One region of the Paenibacillus sp. OK076 genome, then DNA from elsewhere that is predicted to be linked to it. Evidence: riboswitches for the same ligand, from Rfam matches in the RefSeq annotation. Region 1 holds a riboswitch; the other holds the start of a gene.
The links. A riboswitch is a leader RNA that binds a small molecule or an ion and turns the genes downstream of it on or off. The one in region 1 is predicted to bind glycine.

Region 1 (7,285 bases):
ACCTCAGGCAATGCTGCTGCTTCAGACCGGAGCAATTCCCGGGGAATCAGGGAATCCACAGCTTGACGGGGAACGTCGCATTCAGGCAAGGAATAAGCGACCCGACCCGGACTGCTGAGTTCGAAAATCAACGATTGCTCCGGTGCTGGAGAGGCAGTCTGATTAGTGACTGTTGTGATAGTTTCAGGTTGGCCCGAAGTGGAGATAGAGGTTACCGTTTCAGATTGTCCTTGTGCCGATGTTGTCGTTGTCTTTGTTGTCGTTTCCTGAGTCACAGCGATCCCTCCAATACACGTGCGAATTCATCGATCTCTTCCTTACTGCGTCGTTCCGTAACCGCAATCAGCATATGTCCGGCGAGCTCTGGATAATCACGTCCAAGTTCATACCCGCCAATGAAACCTGCATCGAGCAATTTCAGTTGCAGTGGTTCCACGTTTGTTCCTTGAGGCAGTTGGATCACAAACTCATTGAATGTAGGGGCGGTAAATGTAAGAGAGACGCCTGGAATTGCGGTAAGCGTGTTAAGGGCATAATGGCTCTTTTGCAAATTCAGATCAGCGACGTCGATCATGCCTTGTTTACCCATAATAGACATATAGACAGAGGCGCTCAGCGCGAGTAACGCCTGGTTGGAACAGATGTTGGACGTCGCCTTTTCCCGGCGGATATGCTGTTCCCGTGCTTGCAGCGTGAGTACAAAACCACGCTTGCCGTTGCGGTCCGTTGTCTGGCCTACAATTCGGCCAGGAATCCGACGCATATGAGCCTGGGATACGGCGAAGTATCCGCATGTTGGGCCGCCGAGTGAAGCGGCGATACCAAGGGGCTGTGCATCGCCAACAACGATGTCAGCACCCAGCTTGCCTGGGGCTTCCAGCAGACCCAGCGATAGCGGGTTGGCGCTGACCACGAGCAGGCTCTTGTGCGCATGCGCAAGGTCTGCGGCCTGTTTTACATTTTCCACGGCGCCGAAGAAGTTCGGGCTCTGGATCATGACGGCTGCGGTGTCATCGGAAACGGCGGCTTGCAGGGCATCCCAGTCTGTTACTCCATTTTGATATCCAATCTCAACAATCTCCAGATTGAGGCCGTGTGCGTAAGCTTGCAATACCTGACGGGACTCAGGGTGCACGGTACGTGACACAATCAGCTGTTTGCGGCGGGTTGCTGCTGCGGCCAGATTGCCTGCTTCCGCAAATGCAGTTGCACCATCGTACATGCTGGCATTGGCTACGGCCATGCCTGTTAACTCACAAATGTAAGATTGAAACTCGAAAATCGCCTGCAATTCTCCTTGGCTGATCTCGGGTTGATAGGGTGTATAGGCAGTGTAGAACTCGGAACGGGAGATGACATGATTAATGACAGAGGGAACGTGGTGATCGTAAATGCCTGCGCCCAGGAAGCTGGCGTGTGTCTCGAAGTTGGCATTGGCTCCCGCCTGCTTCGACATATGACGTGTCAGTGCATATTCATCCAGTTTGGAGGAAACGGGCAGTTCACCCTGATAGCGAATCTCCTGTGGAATGTCATGGAACAGATCCTCAATCGTTTCCACACCGATGGTTGCCAACATGGCACTCTGATCCTGCTCGGTCATGGGAATGTAGCGATGCTTGCTCATGCTTGATCAGCTCCTTGAGTAGGTGTCTTTGATTCACGTGTCCGTTTATGAAAAGGGGTCTTCACGACCTCGGCTTTTAGTTTCTTGCCACGAATCTCAATCTCCAGCGGGGTACCCAATGCAGCATATTTGCTGTCAATCAAGGCCAGCCCCAGATTACGTTTCAACGTAGGCGACTGGGTGCCTGTGGTCACTTCACCAATCTGCACGCCTTCGGCGTAAATGGGATAATGAGGGCGAGGGATGCCGCGCTCCAGTACTTCGATGCCGACCAGCTTGCGGGCAGGCCCATCATTTTTTTGCTGCAACAAGGCTTCATGTCCGATAAACGGGCCTGCATTTAGCTTCACAAACATGCCAACGCCAGCCTCCAGCGGTGAGATGGTTGCAGACAATTCCTGTCCATACAGAGGAAGCTTGGCTTCAAAGCGCAGCGTATCCCGAGCTCCTAGTCCAGTCGGAACGAGTCCGTGACCTTCTCCGGCTTGCATCAATCCGTTCCAGACCTCAGCGGCTTGTTCTGCAGGAACGTATAGCTCAAAGCCATCTTCACCCGTGTATCCGGTGCGGGATAACAGCAATGTAACGCCACATACCTTCGCATTTGCCACAAAGCGGAAAGGCTCAATCGATGACACATCGGTGTCTGTCACCGTTCTGAGAATATCCACTGCCAGCGGACCTTGCAGAGCAAGCAGCGCCGTTTGATCCGAATCATTGGTCATCGTTACGCCTGGCGTCATGTGCTGTTGCAGCCAAGCCCAGTCCTTGTCGATGTTGGAGGCGTTAACGACCAGCATATAATGCTGGTCTTTCAGTTTATAGATCAGCAGATCATCGACCACGCCGCCATCCGGATAACACATTAACGTGTATTGGACCTGACCGGGAACGAGTGTTGTTACATCATTGGTGGTCATGTGCTGTAAAAAAGCTTCCGCGTGTTCACCTTGGACGGTGAATTCGCCCATGTGGGATACATCAAATAATCCGGCACGTTCTCGCACCGCTTCATGCTCTTTCTGAATTCCACTGAATTGTACCGGGAGCTCCCAACCGCCAAAATCAATGCATCGTACGCCTTCATATTGCTGATAGAGTGGAAAGAGTGGGGTTCTAAGCAAATCGGACATCCAATCACCTCGTCATGGGCCGTCAACCGGCCGAGTGTATAACCGTGGATCAATGAATCTGGCATCACATTTTATTATAAAAGTAAGGCAAGGACGCTATAGGCAGCGCCGCTCTATAACCTGTTTTCGTTTTTTTGGGAAAAAGGAAAAGGACAGGCCAAAGAACCGGCATGCCAGAAGCACGCTGTATTCTTAGGCTCTGTCCTTGGTACCTGAGAGTTACCCCGCCGCCTGATGCAGCAGGTTTCCCCTTGGGTGATCATAACGCCCGCACAGGGCGAATAGATGCTCTCCAGAGTTGCGTCCCGTAAAAGTCCTTTTGCCTGAGAGATTCACCTCCGCTTGTCGGTGGTTTACTCCTTCGGCGTTACCGCATGTACACCCTGATTCGGGTGTCAAGGGTAATCTCTCCCTTTACATTCATCCGCGGGTATTGCATAGACCAATTAAACACATTGACTACTCTCATTAAAGCCTGAATCGTCTATTGATGTCAAGAACGATATCATAGAAATGAATAAAAAAACCGAATGATATTTTTATTTTATTTCTTAATGTTCGTCTATTTATAAAGATCGCGCTTACTTTTCTAATATTCACCATTATATGTAGGGAGGGCCCATTTGAGTTACAGGTATATAAGGAAGAAAATCAAATAAATTGTGAGGTATCTTGACATTTGAATCGAAAATATCATACGCTATGTTCTGGGAAAAAGGTTAAGGTCAAAGAAACGCATGCACTCATTAATGAAAAGCGAGGCGGATATCGATGAGCGAATTGAAAAGTGATTTCCTGTACAGTGAAGAGCACGAATGGGTGCAGACCGTTGGGGAGGATACCGTACGTATTGGCATTACCGAGTTCGCGCAGCATCAGCTGGGTGACATTGTGTTTGTAGAATTGCCTGACCTGGAATCGGATGTAAAAGCGGAAGACAGTATTGGAACGATTGAATCCGTCAAAACCGTTTCAGATTTGTTTTCTCCTGTCAGTGGAACGATTATTGCTGTGAATGATGCATTGCAGGATTCCCCGGAGCTGGTTAACAACTCTCCTTATGAGGAAGGCTGGATGATCGAGATTCGTGTTGAGGGCGACCTGACAGCAGCACTATCCACATTGATGAATGCGGATGCGTATCGTAAACATACGGAGTAATATGAAGGTATAATTCACCGGTTGGATCGAGAGCTATAGCTTGATGTAAAAGTCCGTTTAGCGTGAAAAAAATGAAATGATTGTTTATAGATCCGGATGGTGATACTGCTTATTCGGAGAATACTTGGGCGCAATGGCTTCACCTGGGAGAGGGTGAGGTGATTGCGCTTTTTTGCCGTTGTTAAATGATGAATGGGATGGAATGTTTATCACTCTAATGTGATCCAATATCATTTCTAAATTAAATAGAAATGGCTCGTTTAAATAGAATATATTTACCATTTTATTTGTCATTAAAATGGGCTAATTCGTGGGTATGATACATGAAAGGGAATAACAGGTTCCATTCCATATACAAGGTCAAACGTTAGAAAATCCTTTAAATTTAAATCTTGTCATCAACGTTCATGACGGAAGTAGGTTTTCATTTCGTTGTAGAAGATACCGTTTTCATTTACGATATGGTTGTAAATTAAGATTTATTGCAGATTTGTACCTTTGTTCGTCTGGATCATCGTTGTCAAAATTCAGTGGAATTAAGGTTTAATATGTTGAGGAGGTTTTCAGTATGAGTTCAGTGGACGCAAAGTCCGAGAAAAGCGGAGGAATACGGGTCGGCGTTCAGAAGTTTGGACGTTTCCTGAGTGGTATGGTTATGCCAAACATGGGTGCATTTATCGCCTGGGGTCTAATTACGGCATTGTTCATTCCAAAAGGATGGTTCCCTAACGCAGATTTTGCATTGCTGGTTGATCCAATGATCAAATATTTGCTGCCTTTGCTTATCGGTTACACAGGCGGTACCATGGTACACGGCCAACGTGGTGGTGTAGTCGGTGCAATTATGACCATCGGGGTTATTGTCGGCAGTGACATTCCAATGTTCCTTGGAGCCATGATAGCCGGACCATTGGGAGCCTGGGTCATTAAAAAATTTGACAAGGCTGTTGATGGCAAAATCAAATCAGGGTTTGAGATGCTGGTTAACAACTTCTCCGCTGGTATTATTGGTGGGATTTTGGCCCTTCTAGCCCTTAAAGGCATCGGGCCTTTTGTTGAAGCAATTAGCAAGGTGTTATCGGCCGGGGTAGAAGCTTTGATGAATGCTGGACTTCTCCCGCTGGTCAATTTGATCATTGAGCCAGGAAAAGTATTATTCCTGAACAATGCGATCAACCATGGGATTTTGACGCCAATTGGTACGGATCAAGCAAGAGAACTGGGTCAATCCGTATTATTCATGCTTGAATCCAATCCAGGACCTGGACTCGGCATTTTGCTGGCATACTGCTTCTTCGGTCGCGGATCAGCCAAATCTTCCGCTCCAGGTGCTGTAATCATCCATTTCTTTGGCGGGATTCACGAGATTTATTTCCCTTACATTCTGATGAGACCGATACTGATTCTGGCTGCAATGGCTGGTGGTGTAGCGGGTACATTGACCTTCATGCTGACTGGAGCTGGTTTGGTGTCAGCACCGTCACCGGGAAGCATCATTGCATACTCGTTGTTAACACCTAAGGGTGGATATCTTGGCATGTTTGCAGGGGTAGCCGTAGCTGCAATCATCTCGTTCCTCGTAGCATCTATACTGCTCAAAACAGGTAAACAGAAGGACGACGAAGATCTGGACAGTGCGTCCAACCGCATGAAGGATATGAAAAATCAGGGCAAAACAGGCAACCTCACTGTTGATAAAGACAATCGGGAAGCTGACCGTGCAGCCGATATTGCTTCTTCGGCAGTAAAAACGGATATCAATAAAATTGTATTCTCCTGTGATGCAGGGATGGGTTCGAGTGCCATGGGGGCCTCCATTCTGCGCAAGAAAATGAAGGCAGCCGGTGTGGATGTTGCTGTAACCAATACGGCGATCAGTGAGATTCCACAAGATGCCGACATCGTCATCACACAGAAAACATTGACTGACCGGGCCAAATCCGTGGCTCCAAATGCAGAGCATATTTCCATCGATAACTTCCTGAAGAGTCCTGAATATGAGGCACTGGTGGAGCGCCTCAAATCCGACTCCTGATGAGTAATATTACAAGGAGACAGCGTGAAATCGTGGAGTTCCTGCTGGAGCATCCGCATGAGGTAACTGCTGGCGATATAGCTGTTGCGGTCAAAGTAAGCACTCGTACCGTACATCGGGAGTTGCAGATGATTGAACAATGGCTTGAGCCCCTTGGTATGAGATTGGAAAAAAAATCGGGAACCGGGGTTCGAATTGATCCCGGTTCCGATGATTTGGCCGTATTGCGTCAACAACTTGAGCTTAACGAATATGTGGAGTTTACGCCCGAAGAGCGTAAACTCTTCATGCTTTGTATTTTGCTGGATGAAGCCGAGCCTGTGAAGCTGCTTGCGCTGGCCTCAGATCTGAAGGTAACCGTGTCGACGGCAAGCAATGATCTGGACGATCTGGAGCCGCGCATTCAGCTGGCTGGCTTGAAGTTGGTTCGCAGGCGTGGATACGGGGTCAAAATCAATGGAAGCGAGCTGGCTCATCGCATGGCTATTTCCGCGCTTGCTCTTGAATATCTGGATGAATCCGATTTGTTCGGTAGACAAGCGGAGCATGGAGTTTCCAAAGTAAACAGCAAGCTTCTGGAAATGATAGGGCATGAGGATGTACTTACGGTCGAAAATGCATTATGGCAGCCGGATATTGAGTGGTTGGAAAATATACCGGAGCGTCAATACATGAAGCTGCTGATCCAATTGTCTGTAGCGGTTGTGCGGATTCGCAAAGGCTTTGGCATAGGTCGGGGTACTCAACAGGACAAAAAAGACGTTGGAATGCCTCTACATGGTGAGCAGAAGGTGCCGGAATATTTAGCTTCCAGACTGTGCGGTGTTCTATCTGCCCAACTTGGGCTGGAGTTTGTGAGCGAGGAGCAGGCTTATTTTCACAGGCTGCTGATTGAAATCGCGCAATCGATTCATTCCTCGCGTCTGCTGCCCGTAGACGATCTGGTCTTACTTGACATGGTTCGTTCCCTCACAGATCGGATGCAGCAGAAAACTCATTATTCGTTCCATGAGGATCGTATGCTCCGTGAAGGTCTGATTGCCCATATGGAGCCGGTGCTGGAACGAATGGATGGGCGGCAGCTCATCCGTAATCCGCTGCTTCAACAGATCCGCAAGGATTATGAATCACTGTTTGAGGATGTAAAGTTAGCGGTGCGAGAGGCTTGGCCCCATACGGATGTGCCGGACGAGGAGATCGGATTTTTGGTGATGCACTTCGGTGCTTCCATTGAACGGCTGCGTGTGCTGAAACGTGAGATCAGAGCAGTCGTCGTCTGTACGAGTGGGATCGGATCTTCACGGATGTTATCGAGCCGTCTGTCCAAGG
Region 2 (7,285 bases), on a different contig from region 1:
CCGACGGCTGGCGGCTGGATGTCGCGGATGAAGTGGATAATGCGTTCTGGCGCGACTTCCGCCGTGTAGTGAAGGCTGCGAATCCGGATGCCTATATCTTGGGTGAGGTATGGAATGAGTCCTCCTCCTGGCTGCAAGGTGATCAGTTCGATGCCTCGATGAACTATCCATTTACGGAAGCCGTAAATCGTTTCTTTGTAAAAGATGCCATGCACGCCGAACAGTTTGCGAACTCGATCGGTCGACAACTGTCCCGCTATCCGCTGCAAGCCAGCGAAGTGGCATTCAACCTGCTGGACAGCCACGATACACCACGGCTGCTCACCTTATGTGAGGGCGACCAGCGGAAGATGAAACTGGCTGCGCTGTTCCAATTCACTTATATGGGTACTCCGTGCATCTATTACGGAGACGAGATTGGGCTGGACGGAGAGCATGATCCCGGTTGTCGGAAATGTATGGAGTGGGATGAGACGAAGCAGGACCGCGAGCTGTTCACCTTTTATCAAAAGCTGATTGCACTTCGTCATGCCCATCCTGCCCTGCGTGCAGAAGGCAGCATTCGATTCCTGCAGGCCCGTGAAGGCGGGAGCCAGCTTGTGATGGAACGACAGGATGATAATGAGCGTATTCTGATCCTGTTCAATCGTTCGGAAGAAACAGCGATCGTCGAGCTGGAGGCGGGCGCAGGGGAATGGACGGAGTTATTTGGCGAGAATTATCGCACAGCCAAGGAAGAAGGAATCCTGGTCGTTGAGTTGCCCGCATACGGATATGCTGTACTAAGTACAGATATCGCATAGCATCTTCATATTGTGGTGTCCTTGCCATTCCAACGCATTGAAAGCAACCCCGAATAAGCAAAAAAGCCGATACGCTTCTTCATCAGGAAGAATTCGTATCGGCTTTTATATTATGATGGGAACAGATCACCGTTCATGATCCAGGCTCCACGAGTTAAATTCAGTTCATGTTCGTTCATGGATGTTACGCCTTGGCTTCTGGTTTATTTTCAGCAGGGGACTCAGCTTCAACCTCAGGCTCAGCACGCTTCGCCTTCGGTTTAGCAAGCTTCTCCATCATTTTCCGTCCTGTCGGTGTTTGGGCAAGCCCACCTTGGGCCGTTTCACGGTGCCTGCTCGGCATCGCACTGCCCACTTCCAGCATGACATCAATGACTTCGTCAGAAGGAATTGCACTTCGTACCCCGGCCAGCGCCATGTCGGCTGCAGCCAAAGCGGTTACGGCACCCAGTCCGTTACGGACGATGCACGGAATTTCCACGAGGCCTGCCACTGGATCGCAGATGAGGCCTAATGTATTTTTTAACGCGAGGCCAACCGCATGAACCACTTGCTCCGGCGTCCCTCCTCGCAGCTCCACCATGGCTCCAGCGGCCATACCGATGGCAGAACCCACTTCAGCCTGACAGCCACCCTCGGCACCGGAGATAAATGAATTGTTGGCAATGACATAACCAATCGCTCCCGCACAGAACAGACCGTTGACCAGATGCTCGTCACTCCAGCCAAAACGCTCTTGGGAGCTGATAAACACACCCGGAATGATGCCGCAAGAACCGGCTGTCGGTGTCGCTACGATCCGGCCCATGGAGGCATTCACTTCCGATACACAAAGGGCATACGCCATGGCCAGTGCAGAGGCATCTCCAGAACAAGTCTCACCTTTACGAATGTACTCAGCCATTTTTTTGCCGTCTCCGCCAGTCAAACCGCTGCGTGATGTCGTATCTTCTGTCAGCCCTTTGTGTACAGCTTCCTTCATCACCTGATAGTAATCCGACATCTCCCGTACAACATCCGCTTCCGGGATATTCGTCTCCTGAACCTGCTCTTCGATCATCAGCTCGGCGATGGTTTTGGATTCTGCTGTACAGATGGTATTCAGTTCATGTAGATGTTTAAACCGCATCAGGCTCGACCCCTCTCTTTAAATCAATCACGCGAATGTCCAGCATATGATCCAGTGACCGCAGACGGTTCAACATCTCAGGATTCGGCACACCATCCATCTCCATCGCTGTTAATGCTTCACCATCCCGGGCTTTCCGATCCACTTGCATGTACCCGATGTTCACCCCGGACGAACTGATGGTGGAGGTTACGGAAGCGAGCACCCCTGCTTTGTCCGAATGGCGCAGTACAAGTGTGGGAAACTCTCCGCTGATCTGTACACGAAAATCATTCAATGCATGCACCGATACACTACCTCCGCCAATGGAAGCACCAATTAGTGAGCATTGACGGTCTCCATGCCACAGTTCAATCTTGACCGTATTTGGATGAGGAGCAGGCAGGCCGCTTGTAAAAAACTCTACCTCCATCCCCGCTTCCTCTGCATATTGTTCTGCATCCGGTATACGTGGATCATCCGTCACATAATCAAGCAGGCCACCGATCAACGCAAGATCCGTACCATGCCCCTGATACGTATCGGCGAACGAGCCGTACAGCGTTAATCGGGCGCGTTCAGGCGTGCATCCCAGCCACTGACGAGCAATTCGCCCCAATCTTGCCGCTCCAGCCGTATGTGAACTTGATGGACCTGTCATGGACGGACCAATAATTGAAAAAACGTCTTTAAAACGCATCGCAAACCCTCCATTTATAATCGTCATTTTCATCCAGACGTACACCCATAATGTTCCTTTATTACTGAATGATGACATGAGAAAAGGACAGAAGAAGGCCCTAGGCCCTCTCTCTGTCCTCGATACCTGAGAGTTTCATGATAAGAAGCGCGGCGAATCGATGCATCCCTGTATTCACAGGTGATGTCACCCTGCACACCGTGCTGCTTGACCATATACCCCTTGGGTGGCGCAGTTCGCGCACTCTCCAGAGTTGCGTCCAACGATGGTACATTTACCTGAGAGATTAACCGCTGCGCCGGGTGCGCAGCAGCTTGCTCCTTCGGTGCCCGACAGCTGCCATTTTACTCGACATGCCCAGGTCTCTCCCGCTCGCTATCATTCGCTGTATGGAACCATTCTGATCTTGTACCAGAACGATAATTGAAGTTTTTAATACTTTCTCATTAAGATTAATCGACAGGAAGATCAGTGTCAACAAACTTAACGATTTCTTTGTGAATATTTGCTTTTTTCCATTTTATACACAAGATAAACTGATGAACTGTAAACTTTCATCACATGAATGTGTTAATGCGTTTCATCTAGAAAGCGTATACATTTTTCATTTTCTATTAGCCAATATCTGTGTTTAATACTATTTATGTTATGTTCCACTGAACGGTTCGGGTATTCAGGCAACCATTATTCTGTACTGGAATTGCCTTATTTCTGCCTGTTACCCCACCATCGCCTTGGACTTCGCCGGTTCATCGTAATACCTGCTTCGGGAAGGAAACATGCTCGTCACCCACAATCCCAACGCAGCTAACAGCATGACCCCAGATACAACTGTATATACCATACGAAGTGACAACTGCTCTGCTATTACCCCTGCAATCAAAATGGAAGCCACCTGCAGCACACTTAACACCAGTCCAAGTACACTGCTCATTCGCCCCATCATATCCACAGGGATATTATTTTGATAAAAGGTAACCAGGCCCGTATCCGCCAGTGCCGAACAGAGACCGAGCAGAATAAAAGCAACCGCCGCCAGCTCAAACGAGAATGAACGGGCGAACAGGAAATAACCCAGCGCAACCAGAAGTACACCGCCACCCATCATGTGACGGATCGGCAAATGTTTGGCGAACAGCCAAACCAGCATGGAGCCTGCCAAATAACCAATCCCGGTGATACTCATTAATGCTCCGTACTGCGATTCAGGCAGGTTCATCACCTGACGGATAAATACCACTTCCTGGGCATCCAGCGACATGCCGACGACCAGAATAATCTGGAACAGAGCATATATACCGACCACGTAGCCCGACTTCCGGCTAAAGCTCAGTACAGCTCTCCAATCCTGGGCAACCATCCGAGGGGTCAGTCTGCTGCCTGTCCCTATATTCTGTTCTCCAATGCCCAGTTTGGGAAGAAACATTAGAATCAATGCAGAAGCAGCAAAGGAAGCCGCATTGGCATAAATGGCTGCCGAAGGAGATAAATATATCAGCATCACTCCTGCGACTGCCGGACCGGTAATAAATGCCCCTGAGCTGATCAGAGCTTGTAGGGAATTAAAGCGCTTGCGCCGTTCAGCAGGCACCAGCCGGGTAATATATACCTGAGAGGAAGGGACAAATATGGAGGAGGACATGCTGATCAGAAACATCACTGCGTACATCATCCATAGACTGGACATCAGTGGGAGCATCGCCACCAACAATGCCCGTAGCATATCAGCACCAATCATCAACTGCCTCTGATCATAACGATCAATCAGGCTGCCTGACCAAAACTTAGTACACACCGAAGCAATCGGCGAGATAATCCATAACCCTGCGACTGCCGCTGGAGACTGTGTCATATCCAAAACCATCAGGTTAATTGCCACAATATATATGAAATCACCCAGATTGGATATGCCCACTCCACTAAGCAGCAATCCGGCATGCTTCCAGCCACCAGACTGCCCATTTGATGCAACTCTTATTGCACGAATGTTCTTCATAGCGCTACCACCCACTAGAAATCAGAAATTATAAATCATAAATCATAGAAAATACTCTCATTCTGCAGATATGGTCTGCAAAATTTGCTGCATATAAGATGCATTCGCTCTTTCATCCATTCGTACCTGGATTCATTCTCCATCTGGAATGCGAAATAGCCAAACGTAAAGATCAGCATGAATCCTTCCATTAACCGAATATCACGCTTCGTTAGTGGTCCTGTCTGCTCCGTATAACCCGATAGGAAGACATCCCGTTCCTCCGGATTGAAAATAAGAGCTGCACCACCGGCATCAAACAGATAGTAGCCATAACCGTATAAACAAAAATCAATCATGGATATGCCTTGATCCGTCACTAACAGATTGCCGCGAGTAATATCCCCGTGAATTATTCCCCATGTCTCAGCATTATACGGATACGTATCGAGTTGCCCGTTAATGTTCTCAAACGTCTCGCGAATCAGATCGAAATCTTCAGGAGTAAAGATGCCACGTCTAACGCCTTCCTCCAATTGCTCCAGCATGACCAGATTCTCTTTGATCGAGCCATAGGCTGGTCTTACTTCCTTTTGCTTCAAGGTAGGGCTGTCGCTATCGGTATACTCCCCTGAGATGGTCGTCTTATCAGCATGCTGTTCACGGTCATTCACCTGCTGTCCGCTTTCAGACTCCCATGAACCAGCCCCCGGCTTGGGAGTTTCCTTCGGTCGTCGTCCATATTGATGCAATATCTGCAACTGTACACCCAAATCATGAATCTGCGCTGTTGTCAGACGTTCTCCCTGCTTGATATCCCTGCCCTCAATCCATTCCAGAACAGTACAACAGATCTCTTCTCCTGTTTCGTCCAACCAGACGGTAACCCACTCATCCGATGTATTGCGAACGGGTGTCTGCACCCGCAATGGACTGGTAGCCCGTAATTCATGAAGTAGATTCATCTCTGCTTCAAGTGCAGGTCGTGTATGCTGAATGCCCGTCATGCTTGCAAAAGCGGCTTTATGTATTCGCAATAGATACTTCTGTCCGGTTGATTCATCAACCACCTGATACGTTAGATTTTCATTATGTCGGATAAAGGAAACCGAAGGCTTTTCTATGGAATAATGCGAGATAATTTCAGTTGCCATGGTGTCATGGGAAATCTTATGGGTAGTTATAATCCACATCTCCTTCTCTTATCAAATTAAAGGAAGTGTTTACAAATATCGTAGCATGATTGTTTTTACTTTGGCAAACTATTCCATATTTACGAAGATGTAAAAAAGCATAACTCCCGAACGACCTCGCCCGAGTGTTATGCTTCCTTGTATCTCTATAAAACTATCTCTATCTCATACTCCATCCAATATAACAGTTAACCGAAACGTCCCATAATATATTCCTGAGTCAGACGATTGTCCGGATTGGTGAAAATATGCTCCGTATCTCCGTGCTCAACCATGCTTCCCAGATAAAAATAAGCCGTATAATCCGAGATGCGTGCCGCTTGCTGCATATTATGGGTAACAATTACGATCCGAAGATCCTTCTTGAGCTCCGAGATCAACTCCTCCACTTTACCCGTAGATACCGGGTCAAGCGCAGATGCCGGCTCATCGAGCAGCAATATCTGTGGATCAACCGACAACGCGCGCGCGATACAAAGCCGCTGCTGTTGTCCACCCGAAAGGGCCAGGGCAGATTCATTCAGTCTGTCCTTCACTTCGTCCCAGAGCGCAGCGCGGCGCAAGCTTTTTTCCACAATTTCATCCAATGCCTTCTTGCTCTTGATACCGCGGTAGCGGGGGCCAAACGCGATATTATTGTAAATGGACTTGTGAAAAGGATTCGGCTTCTGCCACACCATGCCAATCTTCTGGCGAAGTTTGATTACATCTGTGCCTGGCTCATTCAGATCATTGCCATCCATCCAGATATGTCCCTCCGTGCGGGAACCGGCAATCTCGTCATTCATCCGGTTGAGCGACCGCAGGAACGTGGATTTACCACAGCCGGATGGTCCAATGAGTGCCGTTACACTGGCTTCGGGAAACGTCAGGCTGATCTGTTTAACGGCCTGAAAATGCCCATAATATATGCTTAACTGTTCCGTACCAAAAGGTATGGCCATGTTGGTTCCTCCTTATTTCGAAGCTGTCATGCGGCGGTAAACCACCCGACCGATCCAGCGTGCACTGAGATTGAACGCCAGTACGAGAAGTACAAGCACGGCTGAAGCGCCAGCTGCTATTTCTTTGGAATCCGGGCCAATGCCTTCACTGTTTACTTTCCATATGTGCACGGCCAGCGTCTCTGCCGGACGCAATGGATTGATCGGAGACCTTGGACTTGTTGGATTCCAGTCCGTGAAGTCCAGCGGCGGACTACTCATACCTGCTGTGAACATCAGGGCTGCTGCTTCACCGAAGATCCGTCCTGATGCCAGGATCGTACCCGTGATTAAGCTTGGCAATGCCACAGGCAGCAGAATGGAGGTAATAATTTTCCATTTGGACAATCCGAGTGCAAGACCCGCTTCCTTCTGCTCTTTCGGAACGGCCCGGAACGCCTGCTCCGTTGTCCGCACCATGAGTGGAAGATTGAATATTGCCAAGGCCATAGCACCCGATAGAAGGGAGAATCCGAGACCAAATGTATTAACAATCAACAAGAGTCCGAACAAACCAATAACG

Region 2: another riboswitch for glycine. It lies ahead of sdaAB (L-serine ammonia-lyase, iron-sulfur-dependent subunit beta); the one in region 1 lies ahead of gcvT (glycine cleavage system aminomethyltransferase GcvT).

Annotation. Positions count from the first base shown of each region.
Region 1 is NZ_FOCH01000003.1:383,252-390,536, reverse strand. Features, by position in the region: gene gcvPB (aminomethyl-transferring glycine dehydrogenase subunit GcvPB) at 1-179, opposite strand, end outside; gene gcvPA (aminomethyl-transferring glycine dehydrogenase subunit GcvPA) at 272-1,627, opposite strand; gene gcvT (glycine cleavage system aminomethyltransferase GcvT) at 1,624-2,760, opposite strand; glycine riboswitch at 3,062-3,184, opposite strand; gene gcvH (glycine cleavage system protein GcvH) at 3,532-3,921, shown strand; gene BMY78_RS24260 (PTS mannitol transporter subunit IIBC) at 4,490-5,956, shown strand; gene BMY78_RS24255 (BglG family transcription antiterminator) at 5,956-7,285, shown strand, end outside.
Region 2 is NZ_FOCH01000004.1:152,327-159,611, reverse strand. Features, by position in the region: gene BMY78_RS25550 (alpha-glycosidase) at 1-803, shown strand, start outside; gene sdaAA (L-serine ammonia-lyase, iron-sulfur-dependent, subunit alpha) at 988-1,932, opposite strand; gene sdaAB (L-serine ammonia-lyase, iron-sulfur-dependent subunit beta) at 1,922-2,611, opposite strand; glycine riboswitch at 2,869-2,992, opposite strand; gene BMY78_RS25535 (MFS transporter) at 3,330-4,607, opposite strand; gene BMY78_RS25530 (phosphotransferase enzyme family protein) at 4,643-5,779, opposite strand; gene pstB (phosphate ABC transporter ATP-binding protein PstB) at 5,968-6,723, opposite strand; gene pstA (phosphate ABC transporter permease PstA) at 6,736-7,285, opposite strand, start outside.